3 regions of the Paenibacillus sp. P13VS genome follow, and region 3 is predicted to be linked to each of the others. Evidence: riboswitches for the same ligand, from Rfam matches in the RefSeq annotation. Region 3 holds a riboswitch; each other region holds the start of a gene.
What was found. A riboswitch is a leader RNA that binds a small molecule or an ion and turns the genes downstream of it on or off. The one in region 3 is predicted to bind thiamine pyrophosphate.

Region 1 (7,241 bases), on a different contig from region 3:
ACTATGCCGGAAGTGCGGATATCGTCAGCGGTTCGGAGCCTAGTCAAGCAAGTTGGAAAATGAATTGTTCTTGCTTAAGATCATGTTGTCTGGAAACAGATGACGTGGTCTTTTTTATTTTTCGGCTAGAATTCTGCAGTTTTTACAGACTTTAAATGAAGCATACCGAAAGTTAAGATCAGCACATTCCATGCGGAATGGATCGACAAAGAATGCGAAGAATGCAGGAATCATGCCGACAATTGGAAATCTAATCTAATGATTATTATCATTACACTCCTGTTTTGGTAGGATCAGGGTAGGGTCCAGAACAGAGGTGCACCTCTTAAGGGATCCGGGAAGACAAGCTGGCTTGTACACCAATATATTCGTATAAGGGAGGATTTACGTATGAGAAAAATGTTATCGCTGCTGCTCTCTGCTGGTCTGGTCGCTTCTGTATTTGGTGCATTACCCGTGTCCGCTGCTCCCGAAATTGTGAAGACAACGATCATTGTCAAAGCAGGTGAGACTTATGATGGCAAAGGAAAGAGTGTTGCCGCAGACCCAAACACATTGGGTGACGGCAGTCAGGCCGAGAACCAAAAACCAATCTTTCGTCTTGAGGCAGGAGCTACACTGAAAAATGTAGTGATCGAGGCACCGGCAGCCGATGGCGTCCATTGTTACGGCAACTGCAATATTCAGAATGTAACCTGGAATGATGTCGGTGAAGATGCACTCACGCTTAAATCCTCGGGTACGGTTAACATTACGGGTGGTGCAGCATACAAGGCATATGATAAGGTGTTCCAGATGAACGCTTCGGGGACAATTAACATCAAAAACTTCAGAGCTGATGATATCGGCAAACTGGTAAGACAAAATGGGGGAACCTCTTACGCGGTTACCATGAACGTGGACAGCTCCAACATTTCCAATGTGAAGGATTCCATTCTGCGCACAGACAGCAGCTCTACGGTCGGCAAAATAACGAATACCCGTTATTCCAAAGTGCCTACCCTGTTCAAGGGATTCGCATCGGGTAAAACAAGTCAATCGGGGAATACGCAATATTGAGGATCGTATGTCAACCGGAAGATAAAGAGGATACAGTTGGCTCATGTTCAGAATTCCTCTTTATAATAAACGCAAAAAGGCACCCTCAAGGATGCCTTTTTGCGTTTACTATAAAACGAGATAAAAGAGATTTTGAAAAATGCTGCATTCTCTGCTATCTCTTTGCTATCTCTCAGTAGTACTTAGTTTTCTTCTGGAACGGCAACGATGATTTTGTCTTTCTGCGGGGCAGAGGAACCTGAATCAATGGAACCAGACTTGTTCATGACCTCATAGGAAGTCTCTTCCAGCATCTGAGAGTATTTAAACGATACAAGAGTTTGGCCTGCTACCGATGGGCGCTTCCCAGCTTCTGCTACAGCTTTGGTTTTGATGAAGAACAGATCTCCGATTGTTCCGGCTGCACTGCCCACGTTGGCCTGCCATTTCAGCAGGGCAGTTCCATTTTTGATTTCGTAGTAACTGATGAGATCATTATTTTCGTTGATGAAAAAGCGGTCCTTCTGTCCTTTTTCAAAAATGTAAGTCATCGATGAGTCGACAGGACCCAGTGGATTACGGATGTCCAGGCGTGCCTGTTTTAAATCCGAAAAACGCGGAAGACGAAGCGCAGCCTCACGTGCAATGGTCAGGTCAGCACTTTTGTATTCCTCAATAATCGATGCATCTGGCGTATAGATATAAGCTTCCTTGGCAGCCTGACTCCATCGAACTTCTGCACCGAAGGTTTCACCGATTGCACGAAGCGGCAGCATGGCTTTGCCATTTACCAGAATCGGAGCAGAGGACATCGCCGCATCCTTTCCGTTTTTCTTAATGATTTTACTGTTAGGGGTAAGTATATACTTGTCGCTTCCTGTACTAATGCTGATTTGTTTCGTTTTGTTGTTGTACCCGAAAGTATAGTCACCCAGAAATTTCAGTTCCGTAAGCGCCACATACGTAACTCCCTGGCGAATAACCACATCATATTCGGCAGGAACATTGTTAATATAGGCTGTAGGCTGGTGTATCGCTGCCGCTTCCACTACATGGGATGACATCAGTGCAGGTGCCGTTCCTGCGGTAACGATCGAAGCGGCAAGGATCCATTTCCACTTTTTTTGCTGCCAGGTTGTATTGGTTGTATTCATATCATCAATCCCCTTTCACGTCTATAGACGGCTAATATCTCCTAAATGTTTCATATTAATGGAATTGGCACCCTTTCTTTAAACGGAATTCACCAGAGTGAAACCTTGTTCGACCTATATGTTATTGCCACAAATACCCATGTAGTGTACATTAGTAGCAATGAAATAAAGTGAACCGGGAGCTCAATGAAGTTGGGCTGAGATTGGGGCCTTATGCCGCTGACCGTATATCTGATCTGGGTAATGCCAGCGTAGAGAACATGAATTCATGATAGGTAACTTGGGGAATGAAAATGGAACGGTTGATCTCGGAATGCGAGCGGAAGCAGGCTTCCCTCGTGAAATGAACCGGATTTCATTTTATTCTGAGTTACTCCAATCATGATATTTACCACTATACGCGCAAGCTTTCCCGGAACCGGGGAGGCTTTTTTTATTTTCATTTCATAACCTTATGGGGAGCAGAGAAAGGAAGAAGAGAACATGTCAACAACAGTGCGCAGCAACAAATTGAGGTTAACCGATATTTTGGTGACAATCGTGATCGCGGTTGTATTCGGGGTCATCTACAAAATATGGGGACCGACGTATGATCTGATGAAGCCTTTCGGCGTGCATGCGGAACAGATGATCTATGGCATGTGGTTTATGGCGGGCACGTTCGCCTATGTCATCATTCGCAAGCCGGGGGTGGCCATTCTGGCTGAAGTAGCAGCCTCAACCGTCAGTGCTTTTCTCGGGAGTGAATGGGGGATGTCCACCTTGGTATACGGTCTGTTACAGGGGCTGGGCGCAGAGATCTTCTTCGCCGCATTTCTGTACCGCAAAACGAATCTGTTCGTCACCTGTCTCGCAGCCATTGGGGCAGCAGCAGCTTCGCTTTTGCTCGATTACCAGTATGGTTATATTGACTCGTTATCGACGTGGAATTACACATTGTTTATCGGTTTCCGCTTCATTGGAAGCATTCTGATTGCAGGTGTGTTTGCGTATTATCTTGCGAAAGCACTTGAACTCACGGGCGTGACCCGGTCATTGAGACCGGTCTCCAAGCAGGATTATGAGGCACTGGACTAAATGAACGGAGAAGGGAATATGCAGGCGGTAGGCGTTACCAATCTAAGGTGCAAGTTCCCGGGAGAGCAGGACCTGGTATTTCAGGGCTTGTCTCTCTCCGTGCGTAAAGGGGAAAAAGTGCTGCTGCTCGGTCCAAGTGGTTCAGGCAAGTCCACGCTGCTGCAAATATTGAGCGGTCTTATTCCGCGTTCCGTGGAGATCCCGATGAAATGTGATGAGATTCAGGTGCCGATTCAGCCAGGCATTGTATTCCAGGACCCGGATACCCAATTTTGCATGTCCTATACAGATGAAGAGATTGCGTTTGTGCTTGAAAATCGGAATATCCCAAGGGACCGGATGCCTGAGATGATTCAACATTATATGGAGCTCGTTGGCCTTTCTTTTGAACATAATCGTGCATGGATTCAATCGATGTCCCAGGGGATGAAGCAGCGCCTTGCGATTGCCTCTATTCTTGCCATGGAGCCGGATGTCCTGTTTCTGGATGAACCAACTGCACTGCTCGATGATGAGGGAACCACGCAGGTATGGGATACGGTGAAGCAGGTCGCACAAGATAAGACACTCATTATCGTGGAACACAAAATCAATGAGGTGGTGGATGTGGTTGACCGAATCATCGTGCTATCACCCGAAGGAAAGATTGTGGCTGACGGCCAGGCAGATCAGGTCTTTGCGAACGAGAGGGATATGCTCAAAGAGTATGGCATCTGGTATCCGGGAGTATGGGAGGAACGTGGAGCTCGGAAGGTTGAAGCGAAGCGACAGGTTTCTCAAGATGCCTTTAAGCATGTGGAGTCCGGATCCGGCAATTGCGCAAAAGTCGAAGAAGATGATTCCAGGGAATCATGTGCACACCATCCGGCACTCGAATTGAGGCAATTCACAGGGCTGCGGGGGAAGAATCCGGTTGTACAGATCGATCATGCTGACGTATTTCACGGGGATTGGGTAGGAATCGTTGGAGCTAATGGCGCTGGAAAAAGTTCATTATTGCTTTCCCTGATGAATATCCTGAAGACGACGGGGCATTATCGTGTTGAAGGACAACGGCCCGGCAGGACCAGAGAGCTGGCTGACCGCATTGCATTCGTGTTTCAGAATCCGGAATTTCAATTCGTTACGAATTCGGTTCTGGATGAGGTGGAATTTTCCTTGCTCGGCGGAGAACTTACTGCGGAAGAGCGACGGGCCAGAAGCATTGAAATGCTGGAGCAATTTGGACTCAGGGAGCTGTCTGGGAGGCACCCGTATCAATTGTCGATGGGACAGAAACGCCGTCTCAGTGTAGCTTCTGCTATGGTTCGCAGACAGCGGATATTACTGCTGGATGAGCCCACATTCGGACAGGATGCACGTAATACGTTTGCCATGCTGGGACAACTGGAGCGCCTGCGTCGCGCGGGGACGGCTGTTGTCATGGTGACACATGATCAGGAGATCGTGAACCGATATTGTACCAAAGTGTGGACTGTAGAAGAGGGGAGGGTTACGCATGCAGCTGTCGTTTCCTCATCTTGAAACCTGGCTGCACGCCGTGAATCCGGGCCTAAAAGTTATTTTCCTGACCCTGATGTTTATCCTGGTTATTCTTGTTCACAATCTGAACGTCATGATCAATGTAGCGGTTGTCATGCTTCTGTTGTTATGCTGGACGGGTCATCCTTGGCATCGGCTGCTGCTCTATGCTTCGCCTTTTATATTGATCTTTATCTCCACATCCACAGGCATGATGATGTTTGGTAAAGGCGAGACGATGTGGTACAAATATGGACTGATACATATCACGGAAGAGAGCTTCTATCGCGGGCTGCACCTGGGGTTCCGTTCCCTGAGCATGGCGGCTGCGGGATTGTTGTTTGGCCTGACCACACGTCCGGTTCGTCTATTCTACTCGCTGATGCAGCAGTGGCGTCTGCCGCCCAAGTATGCCTATAGCTTTTTGGCCGCCATGCGCATGATTCCCATTCTGCTGGACGAATTCCAGACGCTGCGTTATGCCATTCGCATCCGCGGTACGCAGCAGCGTGTCTCATACTGGAACGTCTATGGAACCTTGAAGCGGTATGCGATTCCCCTGCTGGCGCAGAGCATCCGGCGTGCAGAGCGCATGGCCATCGCCATGGAGGCCAAAGGATTCGCGGACGGCGCGAGCCGGACGTATTACATCCAGACCGGGTATTCCCGGGCGGATCTGTATTTTGTGTTGTATTTTATAGCAACCCTTACTATGGCTTACACGCTAGGTTGGCAATTCCCTTATTACCCGGCGATGCTGGATGTCAGATGAAGAGAAGGGACAGACATTTTATTTTGGCAGTACAGTAACTTTTTCTTGTTCAAAACGTCTTTAATGGAAATAACTTCAAATGGATGGAGTGAACCAACGTGAAGACAGGCGGGAACCGGCGAAAAAAGGGTTACAGGTGGATCACCATTACCGGAGCAGCTGCTGTGATCGTTACAGGATACATGCTGCTGGATCTGAATGTGGCTGCCCGTGAAGGCCAAGCCCCAGAATCAGTTACACAAGCCCTATCGGCAGCCATAACCTATAAAGCTGGAGAAACTGTCACATTGGGAAAAGGCCTTCCTATGTATAACCAAACGGTTGATCACAAGGTTCCCATTGATCTGATGAGAATATCTACATATACCTCCGGCGGGGAGAAGATGAAAGTACAGGTTGTTCGCGGAGAATGGATTAGGTTGAATCATAGCGAGTTCGGAAGTTTCTGGGTACCGGGATGGTACGCATCCAAGGAAAGCCAGACGATGAAAAGGTCCACTCCGCAGAACTTTACACTCCGGGAGGGAAGTAAACTGTATCTCTATCCTGGAAGCCAGACAAGCTGGCCTTCTGCCCGTTCTCTAACAGATCATGCGCTAATTGTTGCAGCGACGAAGGATTGGTATGGTGTCTCCGTACCTCCGCGGACCTGGAACAAAGAGTCGAACGTATACCGTCCAGCCATAATGTGGGTTAAGGCGAAGGACGTACAGCAGCGCGTGAACGTAACGGACGGCTGGTTCGGGAAACAGGCCTCCATGTCTACAGCGGATGTGCGTCATCTGACGGATATTTTATTAGATAAAAGCACGACCTCAAAACAAGCTGCCCAGTGGCTCGGCGAGCCGGATTGGAAAGAGCATTCCCAGAATCTGAATGAAACCCATGTTTCCATGAGCATTGGACAGACCTGGCGATATGAGCGGGAAGACGCACAGTTTCTGATCACGTTTAGCAAGACGGGAAAGCTGGTGCAGACACGCTGGAACATCCCGGTGGATGATCGTAATAATGTGGTCCCTTCGGATTGGCATTTTAGTCGTTCGGACGACTATCAGTTCACAACCAAAATTCTTGGTCAAACACTCCCAACAACGTTACCGTGGAAATCCACATGGACCAATCAGGGCAAGCTGAATTATCCCTTTCTGCAAGCAGCAACAGCGGATGTGCTTCTGATGAAAGGAGACGACGGTGGATTTAGCGGCATGCATTATGATAAATCCGTGTACGCCCTTGATCGACATACCGGGGAAAATGTGTGGGAAATCCATGCAGGCTTCGGTGCACTCCAAGCGCAATTGGATGCGAAGCGCGAGGGCGTGACGATTTTTACGTCCTATGCTCCGGGAGATAAGGAGTACAAGGATCGCATACGTCACATTAAACTATCGGATGGGAAAGTGCAGTGGGAGTACAAAACCGGCTCCAAACTTTCACTTCGTGGGATTACAGCTGCGGAGAATGTTGTGGTGGTGGATAGCCCGGTTGCGGAAGGCTCCAGTCAGGGACGGATCACTGTGCTGAACAGTTCTAATGGCAAAACCCTCTGGACTAAGAAGTTAAGTGCGGGATATCAATTGTTCAACCAGACAGCAGCTGAACCGTATGTGATGTATTGGGAGAAAAATCAACTGGTTGCAGCTGACCCGCTATCAGGTCGTACGGTATGGAGTATC
Region 2 (7,241 bases), on a different contig from region 3:
ACCCAGCAGCATAATCATGGTTGTCCGAAAACTTCTTTGTTTAGTCATTAAATGTATACCCCACGCCCCAGATCGTTTTGATAAACTTGTTCTTGTCCAGATCCTCTCCGAGTTTTTTGCGCAGCGTTCGAATATGGACCATTACAGTATTGCCGCTCTCGTAATAGGCCTCTCCCCATACTTGTTCAAAAATGCTTTCCGCACTGAACACCTGCTTGGGGTGACTTGCGAGCAAATACAAAATGTCGAACTCCTTCGGTGTTAGTTCCACTGGTTTGCCGTAGAGTGTTACGCTATGCTGATCCGGCGCGATGACGAGTCCGCCCTTCTCCAGAATGGAACGCTGAACAGGTACAGACTGGCTGAATTGCAAGGAACGACGAAGCTGGGAGTTCACCCGGGCTACGAGCTCCATCGGATTGAACGGCTTGGTCATATAATCATCAGCGCCCATTACGAGACCCGTAATTTTGTCCATATCCGACGTTTTGGCACTCAGGAATATGATCGGTATGTGGTGCTGTTCCCGGATTTTGCGGGTGACCTCATAACCGTCCATGCCTGGCATCATAATGTCCAGGACTGCCAAATCGATCGCTTGTGTCTGAATGGCATGCAGGGCCGACTTACCATCGTAAGCCTTGACGATGTGGTATCCTTCTTTTTGCAAATGCAACGCAACCAGATCAGCGATCTCCACTTCATCGTCCGCAATCAGAATCGTAATTCGCTTCATTGCTTATCCCACTCCTATATGTGATGCTCAACAATATAACATATCTGAATCCAACATATAAATCATTGAGAGGAACCTTTTTTATGAAATTGGACCGTTTATTAGCCATCGTTGTACTACTAATCAATCGTGGCCGTGTACAGGCCAAGGATCTGGCAGACACGTTTGAAGTTTCCATCCGCACCATTTATCGAGACATTGATACCCTGGGCCAGGCAGGCATTCCTGTCGTGACGTACCAGGGCATGAGCGGTGGCATTGGCCTTGCGGAAGGTTACCGCCTGGATCGAAACGTATTGACTGACCGGGATCTGGCCTCCATCGTCACCGCACTGCGCAGCGTCTCCACATCGCATACCAATGTAGCACGGGAACTGTTGATGGAGAAACTAAGCAGCATTGTGCCAGAATCCAAAAACGATGACTTTCAGGCCGAAACCAATCGTTTCATTGTGGATTATTCGATGTGGACCCACCCGGAAGCGCTGCAAAACAAACTGCAAATCATTGAACAGGGACTGGATCAGCTGCGTTCAATCACCTTTACCTATTGCAGCGCCGAAGGAGCCCACACTCACAGAACCGTCGATCCTCATACCCTTGTTCTTAAAAAGCACTCCTGGTACCTCTATGCGTTCTGTCATGAGCGTAATGAGTTTCGCATGTTCAAGCTGGTCCGTATGCAGGATGTGACACTTGCTCATGGAAGCTTTGAACGCAAACCCATCAACCTGCAGGACAGGCCTTGGCAGCAGGAATGGGCGACTCCAGGGAACACGGTTGCCATGACGATGAGATTCCACGCCCGTGTCCGTCATATCGCCGAAGAGTGGTTTGGCATAGAGAACGTGATCCCCGACGGCCAGGGATATTATATAAGTCAAGTGGCTTTTCCGGAAGATAACTGGCTGTACGGGTTCATTCTTGGCTTTGGCGCAGATGCCGAGGTATTGGAGCCTTTTCATATACGTGACGAGATCCGCCGGATTGCAGAACAAATCGTGCAAAATTATGCTGCCCCTCCGCAAACCTGACAGACTGATGTCCAGTTCCTCTCGTTATACTTCATTTATATTCAAGCTGTATATAACGAGGAGGAATTGATAAATGAACGTCACGATATGCCATAGCTGTGGAATGCCGCTGACCACCCCTACCCAATTCGGAACGGAAGCAGATGGAAGTGCAACCCGTGAATACTGCATCTATTGCTACAAAGAAGGCATGTTCCAACAGCCCAATATTACGCTGGAAGGCATGATTGAGATGTGCGCCGCGATCCTCATCGAAGAAGGTATGGATGAGGAATCAGCGCGGGCAATGCTGCGCAATCAGCTTCCCTTTTTGAAACGATGGAGCGCATCCAATCCGAAAGGTAACAACTATACGCACTCCGTTCAACCTGTTCGATATGTTACACTTCCTGGCAAACGCCTGGCTGGCATATCAGCCAGAACGACCAACGCGATCGAGATGAGCGGCCAAGGCTGCATTCAGGATCTATGGAGCCGCTACTTCACGTCAGAACACATTCCTGCACCGGAAGCACCCCGATACGGCTGCTATACAGATTATACCGATGGTATACACGGGGAATACACCATCCTCGTAGGCCACGAGGTAGCTGCAGATGAAACGTTACCAGCTGGCATGAACTCCATCGAATTGCCACCAGCAACATACGCCGTATTCACCTCCCGCAAGGGTCCAATGGCAGAAGTTGTAGGTGAAGCATGGGGCGCCGTTTGGGGCTGGAGCCATCAGAACGAGCGAACGTTTACCGGTGATTTCGAGTTATATGATGAACGGAGTGTGGATCCTGCCCAAGTTCAGGTCGATATCTATATTGCGGTAAAACAAGCTGGGCCAACTACAGAGTAGTGAGATTTTCCATTTACATTTCCAGATTAACGTTGCAAAAGCCGTCCAGCTCGCTGGATGGCTTTTTTGGGTGCTGCTCCCTGTCTCACCTCTAAAACACGTATAAAACCACCCCCATCCGCTCACAACAACCGACTATGGTACCAAGTTAGTTAGCTTCAATGATACCTACTCTCCCAGACAATTTGTCTTATTTTCGTCACAATTGACATTCCTGAAACTGGGACTATTCACTTAACAACCGATTCGTTCCTCCCATATCAAACCTTGTATTTCAGGTCCTTTATTCCTGAATTTCCCTCAAACCGTTTACATCTCCTAAATACGGGGTAAAATCACTACAATCCAATTGGAATTACGTCATAACTTCCCGATTTCGTCTAACAAGTCACATGTACCTATATGCGCACTTGGAACGACTACCTGTTCAAATACATAGCCTATATTAAGATGAATTTAATATTTACATGCTCAACTTATATATCTAACCCAAAAGGAGGAACCAAGATGATCCGCATGCCTATTCAGCAAATGATCCCGTACCACCACCAGTATCCGCGCAACACGGCGACCACTGCTCCAAAAAAGGAGAATGAGAACACTCAAGGTCTATCCTTTCACGAAATTCTGCAGCAAAAAATGGCTCAAAAGAACGCATCTCCTTCCATGCGATAAAATGAAACCTGACTGTATTGGAGTCTGACTATAGAACCGTCCTTCTGCCATATGGCGCAGGGACGGTTATTTGCATTGGTTTAAACGCTGTACAGTTCCCTTGTATGATTCCTATAATGAACTAAATATCTGCAGCACTCACGACTCACAAAAAGAAGCATTGGCGAAGGGGATGTCATTATGATCACGATCGGCTGTTATCACGCTCACTACTCCAACATTGCACTCATTGAAGAGGTGCTCGCCCCCTATGAAGTGGAACTTGTGCATTATGTCGATCCCGGTCTGGATCGCCTTAAGCAGGATACGGACTTCTCAGAGGCTGTCATTCGAGAAAAGGTATCCCAGACACTAAAGTGGATTGCCCAGTGTCATGCAGATGCCATTCTGGTCACCTGTACCCTGTTTGCCGCTGTACTGGCGCACGAAGCACAGCAACTCTCCATCCCCGTTATCGGTATTGATGATCCATTATTGCAGAAGCTGCAGCAGGATTCGCAGGAATACATTCTTGCTTTTACCAATCCAGCAACGGTTGAAGGAACGATGGCGCGGGTGAATGAAGCACTACAGCAAGAGGAAACCGACGAACAGGCAAATGTTGAGACTGTTTCGAGAACAAAAGCCGCATTAATTCCTGGTACATTTGAATTGATCATGCGCGGCGATAAGGAAGGATATATGGAGGCAGTGACTACGGGCCTGCAGCAGCTAGCTGCACAGTCACCAGAGAAAATAGTCGTAGCTGCTCAGCTATCCATGGCTCCTGCGGCTGCCCTTGCTTCAGTAAATACGGGAAGTGAGATTTACAGCCCGCTCGCATCGCTGACATCTTATTTGGAGCAGCAATTGAATATTGGTAGGCGTTAAAGCTGTAAAAAGCCGTTCTTCTCCCAGTAGTGGAGAGAACGGCTTTTAGTTATCTTAGGCTGCTTAAATTGCGCTGTAACGAGCTTAGGATCGAGAACGGTATTCCTCAGCCTTCTCCTGCATCCCGGCCGCTACAGCCTCATTCTCGGTCAAGCCTTTGTCTGCGGCAAAGGCACGAATATCCTGCGTAATGCGCATGCTGCAAAATTTAGGTCCGCACATGGAGCAGAAATGGGCCTCCTTGGCTCCCTCAGCCGGGAGTGTCTCATCGTGGTAGGACAGCGCACGTTCCGGATCCAGGGACAGGTTGAACTGGTCCCGCCAGCGGAATTCGAAACGGGCCTTCGACAGCGCGTCATCCCGGCGCTGTGCACGTGGATGGCCTTTGGCCAGATCAGCGGCATGTGCCGCAATCTTATAGGCAATGACGCCCTCCTTTACATCATCCTTGTTTGGTAAGCCCAAATGTTCCTTGGGTGTCACATAACAGAGCATCGACGTTCCGAACCAGCCGATCATCGCCGCTCCAATGGCTGAGGTAATATGGTCATAGCCTGGTGCAATATCGGTTGTCAGGGGACCGAGTGTATAGAATGGTGCTTCCTTGCAGATCTCCATCTGAAGGTCGACATTCTCCTTAATCTTGTGCATCGGCACATGTCCTGGCCCCTCAATCATCACCTGCACATCATGCTTCCACGCAATCTGTGTCAGTTCACCGAGCGTAGCAAGTTCAGCCATCTGAGCTTCATCATTGGCATCATAGATGCTGCCCGGGCGAAGTCCATCTCCGAGAGAGAAGGCCACATCATACCTTTTCATGATTTCACAGATTTCTTCAAAATGCGTGTACAAAAAATTCTCCTGGTGATGTGCAAGGCACCATGCTGCCATAATGGACCCACCCCGAGACACAATGCCCGTCATCCGTTTGGCTGTCATCGGTATGTAACGCAGCAGCACGCCTGCATGGATTGTAAAGTAATCCACACCCTGCTCGGCCTGCTCAATGAGCGTATCCCGGTACAACTCCCAGGTGAGTGCCTCGGCTTCGCCATTCACCTTCTCCAGCGCCTGATACAGCGGCACCGTCCCGATCGGCACCGGGGAATTGCGGATGATCCATTCCCGGGTGGTATGGATATCCTTGCCCGTAGAAAGATCCATTACCGTATCGGACCCCCAGCGTACCGCCCAAGTCATTTTCTCCACTTCCTCTTCAATCGAAGAGGATACGGCAGAGTTACCGATATTGGCGTTGATCTTCACGTGGAAATGACGTCCGATCAGCATCGGTTCGCTCTCGGGATGATTAATATTCGATGGCAGAATAGCCCTGCCGCTCGCCAGCTCCTGCCGGACGAACTCCGGCTCCACGCCCTCACGGATAGCTGCAAACTCCATCTCAGGCGTAATGATGCCCTGCCTCGCATAATGCATCTGGGTGACACAGCGTCCGGATTGTGCACGCAGCGGTTTGCCGCGGAGGCCTGGATATTCTTCAGCTCCGGTTCTCTTCCCTCCAGGCTTTAGCCCGTTATCCTCCGGTTTGACGGTACGTCCCTGGTATGCCTCTACATCGTTTCGTTCCGTAATCCATCGTGCACGCAAAGCTGGCAGGCCTGCCCGAATATCAGCGTGAAATCCGGGATCCGTCATAGGGCCGCTCGTATCGTACACGCGCAGCGGCTCGTTATGCTCCACCCCTTGGGGGGTATTCGTGTCATGAAGGGCAATTTCACGCTCGGGTACGGCAATGTCCGGACGTGAGCCCTGAATGTAAACTTTGCGGCTGCCGGGAAACGGTTGGACCCGTCCAGCCGCCACTGTTCCTTTTTCCAACCCCTGCCCTGCATGTTCCTGTGCTGTTGTTCTGTTGTTTATGCTCATCGCTACCTCTTCCTCCTCGTTGGTCGTCCCATGGATGGGCCAGTTTGATTGCTCGTGCACCCGTTCCATATCATCCACGCATAGGCAAGAAAAGAACGGCCAACTTCCGAAGAAAGAACATTACAGCGGCATAGCGCAGACAGAATCTGGCGCAGGCATAAGTGGGTTATACCCAACTCCAGCTCTCCCGCAAAAGAAGACAACTCCCCTCTGCTGCGGATGATCGCTTGACGCTGTATATAAAAAAGCCGGTTCCCGAGGGAACCGGCTTATGTCCATCACCCATAACAAGCCTGATGCCAAGCTCCCACAAGTGGAGACATGCCAAAGGCTAAATTATGCAGGTGTTCGTGGTTATATCGCCGATTACTTCCCTACGCTGGTATGATCCAGATCAGGTGCAAAGGGTCCGGGATCTCATGCGATCCCGTCTCAGTCCGGACAATTCGGACTCCCCCAGTAACGTTTAACAGTTGCGGTATGTGTACCGCAGTTCCATATTCAATTCATTCCAGCCCCGCTGAGCTGTCCATTACAGACTAGCGCAAGCCAGTCGGAAATACAACCCTTTATCTTCCATTGCATGCTGGATCAGGACAACATGAGGCCCATCTGCGCGGCTGCTTCCTTCAGTACAGGTGCATATTCGTGCAAAGTTTCCTGGGACAGGCGGCTAACGGGACCCGATACGGATAGCGCAGCAGCAATATTCCCCTTACGATCCATAATGGGAACGGATACTGCAGCCGCTCCAGGCTCACGTTCTTCGTAGCTGGTCGCATATCCATTCTCCCGAATATCGCCCATCTGGGCCAGATAAACTTCCGGATCGATAAATACGGGCCATTCGGGGCCATTCATCAGTTCCTCTCGGTCTTCTTCCGTCGCAAATGCCATGAGTACCTTGCTGGAAGCCCCTACCGATAGAGGAAGACGGACACCAACCGGAGCCACCCGCCGGATGGCCTGATCACTCTGAACAGCCTGAATACGGATACGCTCACTGCCATCCCGCAGGTACAGACTGACTGTTTCTCCCAAACGATCTCTGAGCCGCTCCATCGCAGGAAGCAGCAAAATGGCAGGGTCATCACTGCGGGACATATGAGCAGACAGCTCCCAGATTCGAATACCGAGCCTGTATTTCTCAGTGGCCGCATCGCGAATGACGAAGCCCTTCTCCTCCAGC
Region 3 (7,241 bases):
CGCCATCACGATTTTCCACTGAAACGGTTCAACAATGACATCATTCGCGCCTTGATCAAGCCAAGCGACGATCTGTTCCGGGGTTGCCTGTGGTGTAATCACGACAATTGGTACGACGCCTTCCTTGTACTCCATTAGCCATTGCAGTTCCTCCACAATGGAATTGTCATGCTCCTCATCCACTACGCCAATAATCATGCTGCAGGTTTCCAGCCCAGCATCCTGTTCCTGATACAGTTCTTCCCACTTAATATCAAAAACGGAGTAACTTTCGGTACACAACACTTCCTTAATCGAGTTCGTTCGGTCTTCGGCACCAATAAGTAAAATGGACGTTTTCATTTCGTTTTCACCCGGCCTGTCTCATACCGCTGACAAGGTGTAACATGACCAATTTGCTAATCATTTTCACCTGAAGTACAGCAACCTTTGTTTGTTTAGCATGCCGTAAAACGAAAAAGTCCATTCCCCTATAGGGAACAGACTCGAGAAATTAATCATTTAGCCAAAGTATCGATGTACGAGTGTACGAGCTTCTGCAGTATCTTTTGTACCATGAACCAAAACACGTCCATCCTGAAAAATAACCAATCGATGCACCCCTGTCTTAAAAGAGATCAGGAACGGATTGACTTCAACTGGTCCTTCATCAAGCCTTCTCAGACGCTCAGCCGTATCTTGAAGATTCAGCTTCATGGAGCGAGAAGGACGAATCTGTACCGTATCCCTACCGCATAACACATCGGTTTTCTCCAGATTGGCAGCGGAAAGGTAAGGATAAGAAGCGGTATTTCCGCAGGAAGGGCAATCTGCTTTTTTGGCCCCATCCACATTTATGGATATGTACTCATTCCGCCATACATCAAACGACAACAGCTTACGCCGCAGCGCACCTTCATTACCGCTAAGAAGCTTCATCGCTTCCGCTGTCTGGTTCGCCGTTACCATCTGCACAGCCTGGGGTATAATCCCCGATGTATCGCAAGTATCTCCACCGAGCGGTACCTCGCCAAGTAAACAGTTCAGACAAGGGGTATCCCCAGGCAGGAATGTATAGGTGATACCATAACTCCCCACACACCCCCCATAAATCCAGGGAATGCGGTATTTCTGGGACATGTCATTAAGCAGCAGCCTTGTATCAAAATTATCCGTGGCATCCATGATGAGATCTGCATTTTGAATGAGATCCTCCAGCTCGTCTGCACGGACATCCATCACCTTGCCTTCAATGACAACCGAGGAGTTGATATCACGCAGGCGTTTTTGGGCTGCCATCGCTTTTGGCATTCGCTGAGCTGCATCCTGCTCAACATAGAGCTGCTGTCGCTGCAGGTTGCTCCATTCCACATAGTCCCGGTCCGCAATGGTAATGTGTCCAATACCTGATCTGGCGAGCGTCTCTGCAATGCCGGTTCCCAGTGCACCGGCCCCCACGATAACAACCCTGCTGTTGTTTAGTCTTCGCTGACCTTCTTTGCCAAGCGGAGCGTATCGTTCCTGTCTCGAATATCGATCACTTTGCTCCGTTGAATTTGTTTCTTCTATCATGTATGAACCATTCCTTCCGCCGGACTGCTGGCTGCTGCATAACGCTTAACGGGTATCATACCTGCTTCATAAGCAAGTCTTCCCGCTTCAACTCCCATTCGCATTGCTTTTGCCATTTTAACCGGGTTTCCCGAACCGGACACCGCCGTATTCAGCAGCACACCATCCGCCCCAAGCTCCATGGCATAAGCAGCATCTTTGGGGGACCGCAATCCCGCATCCACAATTACAGGAACTACCGCTTGCTCGATTATGATTTCCAGGTTGTACGGGTTGATAATGCCTCTCCCAGCTCCGATCGGTGAAGCACCTGGCATGACTGCATGAACCCCAAGCTGCTGCAGCCGTTTGGCTAAAATCACATCATCCGAGATATAAGGCAGTACGATGAAGCCTTTTCCCAGCAAGATCTCGCAGGCCTTGTACGTTTCGATCGGATCTGGCAGCAGCGTGACTCCATCTCCGATCACTTCTACTTTTATCATATCACAAAGTCCTGAGGCACGGGCAAGTTCAGCGATTCGGACGGCCTCTTCTGCAGTGGAAGCACCTGCGGTATTAGGAAGTAACGTGAATCGCTTCAAATCAAGTGTATCAAGGAAGTGGCGTTTATCCCGATCTTCCAAGTTCAGGCGTCGAACAGCAAAAGTCAGCACTTCGGTTCCTGACGCTTCTACCGCTTGACTCTGTATATCCAAATCCTCAAATTTGCCCGTACCCAACAACAATCTGGAAAGAAATGAATGATGTCCTATCTTCAGCATGTTTTAACCGCCTCCCACAAAATGTACGATCTCAATTCGGTCTCCGTCTCTTAAAACAGTCGATGCATGGTGCTCCCTCATCAGAATTTGGCGATTTAACTCAACCACCACAGTTTTCACCTGCAAATTAAAAGATTGCAGCAGCTGATCCACATGATTCAAATCTTCATCAATGTTCATGCTCTGCCCGTTTACGATGATGTTCACTGCATAATCTCCTTTCTGCTCAAACGCTCCGGACTCAATTCATCAATGCCAAGTTCCTCCGAAGAATGGCCAGCAATCAAATCAGCCATCAGACTGCCGGTTATTGCGCTCAGTAAGATGCCATTTCTGTAATGTCCAAATGCGGCATATAGCCCAGGTATGCTTTTATAAGCTCCCAGATAAGGCAAACCGTCAGGAGTCGCTGGTCGAACCCCTGCCCAAGCACGGATAAACTGGGCTTGCTGAATTCCAGGGACCCAGCCAGCTGCGGATGTAAGCAGCTTTTGAATACCTTCAACAGTTACATCCCGATCCGAGTGTCCTGGTAGACTGGTTGCTCCGATCCAAACTTCTCCGTTTGCTTTGGGGACAATGTATACATTATCTGCATAAACCGTCTTGTCAGGTCTGTAATCTGCATCATGTTTCGCATATTGAATTGCTGCAATTTCACCTTTCACTGGAAGAGTGGGCAGGTGAAGACCCACCTGCTTCAATATCTCTCCACCTTGTAATCCAGCTGAGACAACAACATGCTTACACGTTAATCTTCCAATCGACGTTTCCACAGCCTGGATTCCGCTCGAATCGGCAGATAGACTTACATTCTGTACACCTTCGATTACTTTGGCGCCCATTGTTTGAGCTGCGCCCGCATAGGCATGTGCCAAATTGACAGGAAGAAGTTCACTTTCTGAAGCTCTATACAGAGCCCCGAAAGTTTCCTTGCTTATCCACGGGGCTTCACGTTGAAGATTGGAATGATCCCACCACATTTGCTCTGTAAGCAAATCTGTACTTCTTCTGTTATCGCAATACTTTTTCATCTCGTCTTCATTTCGAAATGGTGTAATGAATCCATTCTGCTGCAGGCCAATTTCAATGCCGCTTAGTCGTTGAAGCTGTTCTCTTTGCTGATGCAGTCGTTTTCTACTTTCATATGCTAGCTTTGACATCAGAGTAGTATGAAACGTCTCGCTGTCTGCAGCTAACATGCCCGCTGCGGCAGAAGATGTCTCACCTGCAATACGTGCACGCTCGATTAAAATCACTTCTTTACCTCGTGAAGCTAGCTCATACGCGATGGCACAACCTATAATGCCGCCTCCCACAACAATCGTTTCGGCATGAAGCTTGCCACGAAGTTCTCCACGTAATTGGGCCGTAAAAGCTGCTGCATTTCGGTAAAGTCTGCCACTTCGTCTTCGCCCTCTGGCTTCTCCGCTCATTCATTCACCCCCGCGTTCCGTCTTATTTTCTACCGTTCAATAGCCTGCCTCAAGGCTGCTGCTGCGCGTTGCGGATTATCACTGGTCCAGATAGATGATATTACTGCCGCACCACTTGCTCCGGCTGCACGTACAGCAGATATGTTTGCCGGTCCAATACCGCCAATGGCAATTACGGGAACGGAAACAGCTGAGCATATTTCAGACAGTGCAGATAGCCCTCTCGGCTTGCTCCCAGGTTTACTGCTGGAGGAAAATACATGACCATAAAAGAGGTAATCTGCTCCCCGTTCTTCAGCTACTCTAGCTTCGTGAAGAGAGTGAACAGAAATGCCGAGACGAAGTCGATCGCTTTTGTTCAGGCTGCTGCCTTGGATAGTCGCCAAATTGGACTGGCCCCAATGAACCCTCTGAAATGCTACATGTTTCTCCAACTCATTCAACTCACATAGACCATTGATCACGATCCTATCAGCTGGAATTCCTGCGTACAGTAAACTGTACGCCCATTGGATTTTTTGTTCATTGGTTAAATGTTTCTCCCGGATGTGAATATAGTCAAGCAAGGGCCATAAATTCGTTGCAATCTTTACAAAACGTTTTTCATCCCCTATGCCCGGCGAAACAGCATGCAGCTCAAACGATAATGAATTCACAAGTTTCCTAGAGATATCCGTTTGGTTTCACCTTCCCTGCCGTCACAATATGTAAGCACAAAAAAGCCACTCCCGTAGGGAGTGGCCGCGATAACATGTCAAGTTAGTTAAATGAGCTTTACATGCCAGTTGTCAGGTATACAAGCTATTAAACCATATACGAGACACCTTCATGTTCCACTTCTGAGCATTCACATTCGCTTCAAAATCGAATATTAATTTGCCCATATCATTAACTAAAACGCGCCACTTCCCTACGCTGGTATAATCCAGATCAGGTGCAAAGGGTCCGGAATCGCATTATTCCATCTCAGCCGCAACGAGCGGCCCCCCTAGTGATCGTATGAAGTTGTAGCCTATGTTACCATAGACACCTTTTTTTGTCACCGTTGATTTTTCAAACTCTTGTCGATGAATATTTTGATTCTAGAGCACTTCATTGCTGCGGAACAATTAGTTTTTCTCAGACCAGGCTTCGACGTCCCATGTTTTGGTGACCCAATCCTGATAAAATTCAGGTTCATGCGAAACGAGCAGTACTGTACCTTTAAACTCTTGCAGAGCTCGTTTTAGTTCCGCTTTTGCTGTTACATCCAGGTGGTTTGTTGGTTCATCAAACAGGATCCAATTGCTTTCACGCATCAGAAGCTTGCACAAGCGCACTTTCGCTTGTTCTCCCCCGCTAAGCGCACTCAGCGGACGAGTGATGTGCTCGTTTTTCAAACCGCAGCGTGCCAAATGTCCTCGTACTTCATTCTGTGTCAGATGGGAGAATTCGTTCCACACATCTTCAATCGGTGTAATATTGCCAGCACGGACTTCCTGTTCAAAATAAGCCGTCTCCAGATAATCCCCCAGAAACGTTTTACCGCTAATCGGAGGTATTTTCCCCAAGATGGTTTTAAGCAGCGTCGACTTACCTACACCATTACATCCAACAATGGCTATCTTCTCACCACGTTCGATTGTCATTGTCATTTTAGGCAGCAAAGGGTAGGAATAACCAATCTCAAAATCAATTCCCTCGAATACTGTTTTGCTGCTGGCACGGGCATCTTTGAATTTAAATGTCGGTTTTGCCGCTTCATCCGGGCGATCGATTCGTTCAATCTTGCCCAGCTGCTTCTCGCGGCTTTTGGCACGTCCGGATGTGGAGGCTCTTGCCTTGTTACGCTGAATGAAATCTTCCTGTTTCTTAATATATTCCTGCTGTTTCTCATAAGCATCGATATGTTGAGCTTTTTGCATATCGGCCATTTCGAGAAACTTATTGTAGTTGGCAGCATAACGCGTCAATTTAGCAAATTCCAGATGGTAAATGACGTTAACGACTTCATTCATGAACTCCGTATCATGCGAAATCAGGATGAATGCATAAGGATAATCTTTTAAATATCGTGTTAACCATTCGATGTGCTCTACGTCCAGGTAGTTGGTTGGCTCGTCCAGCAAAAGAGCCGTCGGTTTCTCGAGCAGCAACTTGGCGAGCAATACTTTCGTCCGTTGTCCCCCGCTTAGTGCAGCGACGTCACGATCAAGCCCAATAGCGGATAATCCGAGGCCATTTGCCATTTCTTCCACTTTTACATCAATCAAATAAAAATCGCCCTGCTCAAGCTGCTCCTGGATTTCACCCATTTCTTCCAGCAATTTTTCAAGCTGGTCTGGATCTGCATCAGCCATCTGGTCTGTAATGGCCATCATTTCCTTTTCCAGCTCAAGCAGGGGAAGGAAGGCATCTTTTAAAACGTCACGGATTGTTTTGCCAGGAGTCAGCTTGGTATGCTGGTCCAAATATCCGTACCGGACCTTTGGTGTCCACTCTACTTTCCCGCTGTCTTTCAGCAATTTTCCGGTCAAAATGTTCATTAAAGTGGACTTTCCTACACCATTAGCTCCAACCAGGCCTACACGCTCTCCTGCAAGTAAACGAAAAGATACATTTTTAAATAACGTGCGGTCACCAAAATTGTGACTGACGTTTTCCACTGACAATAAACTCATGAGATGAGGTTGCTCCTATCTATTTAACATTACTTTTTATTCGGTATAGTTGATACCGGTCAAGTTCTGAACTGAAACCCTATTTTAGCACAGGACCTGCCTTTTCTGAAAGCAATGTAGTAGGCGCAGCAGCCTTACTTAGTGAACAACCTTGTTAATGTAGCAATTCCCCTCAAAATACCCCGCCGCCGCGGCCTGCTTCGCATCGGTAAAAACTTCTTCAGCTCGGAAGTTATTCTTACAAGTTGCTGGATAATAATACTTTATGCCGGTAGAAGGTTCTAGCCCTCCAATGACTGCAGTTCTTTTAACCAACCTTCCACCACCGATGGCATAGGTGTTTACCTTCTGGCTCCCTACAGGCAAGCCCTGAATAAAGGCCATGATCCCCGTATCATTAATCGTATTGTACCAATCCTCCTGGGAAATAAGAGGCAGGGTAAACGTATAGGATATCCCGTTTCTTCTTGCAAACTCATTATGCCGATTAATGACTTCGGCGAGATTCTCCTGCACGCTCATGACGATGCGAGTTTGTCTGACCTGCTCAAACGAATCTGAATTTTTAAGCAATGGAATTCCACTAGTCGAAGCAAGTTCTCTTTGAAAACCTTCAATCCATTTACCCTGAACGGCATCATAGGCATATACATAACCGTCAAGTGTAAAATTAATGCTGCTTCCGTCTGAATCTGAATATGTATAGGGCATTTTAGGACTCCATACCTGGTGGTACGAATCATTAGTCTCACCAGTCAACTCCGCTTCCTTTGCTAAGATATAATAACCATCGTAATCCAGTACAACTATGGCCGGTATGTAATCAAACA

Region 1: it holds a riboswitch for thiamine pyrophosphate, as region 3 does, so the genes downstream of both, GUA98_RS13150 (ECF transporter S component) here and GUA98_RS09290 (thiamine phosphate synthase) in region 3, are expected to answer to the same signal.
Region 2: it holds a riboswitch for thiamine pyrophosphate, as region 3 does, so the genes downstream of both, thiC (phosphomethylpyrimidine synthase ThiC) here and GUA98_RS09290 (thiamine phosphate synthase) in region 3, are expected to answer to the same signal.

What each region holds. Positions count from the first base shown of each region.
Region 1 covers NZ_WYEV01000004.1:757,078-764,318, reverse strand. The annotation lists gene GUA98_RS13165 (radical SAM/SPASM domain-containing protein) at 1-43, shown strand, start outside; gene GUA98_RS13160 (pectate lyase) at 391-1,059, shown strand; gene GUA98_RS13155 (copper amine oxidase N-terminal domain-containing protein) at 1,242-2,192, opposite strand; TPP riboswitch at 2,357-2,467, shown strand; gene GUA98_RS13150 (ECF transporter S component) at 2,676-3,269, shown strand; gene GUA98_RS13145 (ABC transporter ATP-binding protein) at 3,270-4,793, shown strand; gene GUA98_RS13140 (energy-coupling factor transporter transmembrane component T family protein) at 4,768-5,562, shown strand; gene GUA98_RS30155 (PQQ-binding-like beta-propeller repeat protein) at 5,661-7,241, shown strand, end outside.
Region 2 covers NZ_WYEV01000015.1:49,904-57,144, reverse strand. The annotation lists gene GUA98_RS25985 (sensor histidine kinase) at 1-48, opposite strand, end outside; gene GUA98_RS25980 (response regulator transcription factor) at 41-736, opposite strand; gene GUA98_RS25975 (helix-turn-helix transcriptional regulator) at 820-1,770, shown strand; gene GUA98_RS25970 (zinc ribbon domain-containing protein) at 1,844-2,617, shown strand; gene GUA98_RS25965 (hypothetical protein) at 3,125-3,292, shown strand; gene GUA98_RS25960 (hypothetical protein) at 3,473-4,162, shown strand; gene thiC (phosphomethylpyrimidine synthase ThiC) at 4,247-6,052, opposite strand; TPP riboswitch at 6,407-6,520, opposite strand; gene GUA98_RS25950 (IclR family transcriptional regulator) at 6,644-7,241, opposite strand, start outside.
Region 3 covers NZ_WYEV01000003.1:1,003,060-1,010,300, forward strand. The annotation lists gene GUA98_RS09265 (response regulator transcription factor) at 1-342, opposite strand, end outside; gene GUA98_RS09270 (ThiF family adenylyltransferase) at 502-1,551, opposite strand; gene GUA98_RS09275 (thiazole synthase) at 1,548-2,315, opposite strand; gene thiS (sulfur carrier protein ThiS) at 2,319-2,522, opposite strand; gene thiO (glycine oxidase ThiO) at 2,519-3,751, opposite strand; gene GUA98_RS09290 (thiamine phosphate synthase) at 3,781-4,407, opposite strand; TPP riboswitch at 4,642-4,751, opposite strand; gene GUA98_RS09295 (ABC-F family ATP-binding cassette domain-containing protein) at 4,861-6,411, opposite strand; gene GUA98_RS09300 (hypothetical protein) at 6,550-7,241, opposite strand, start outside.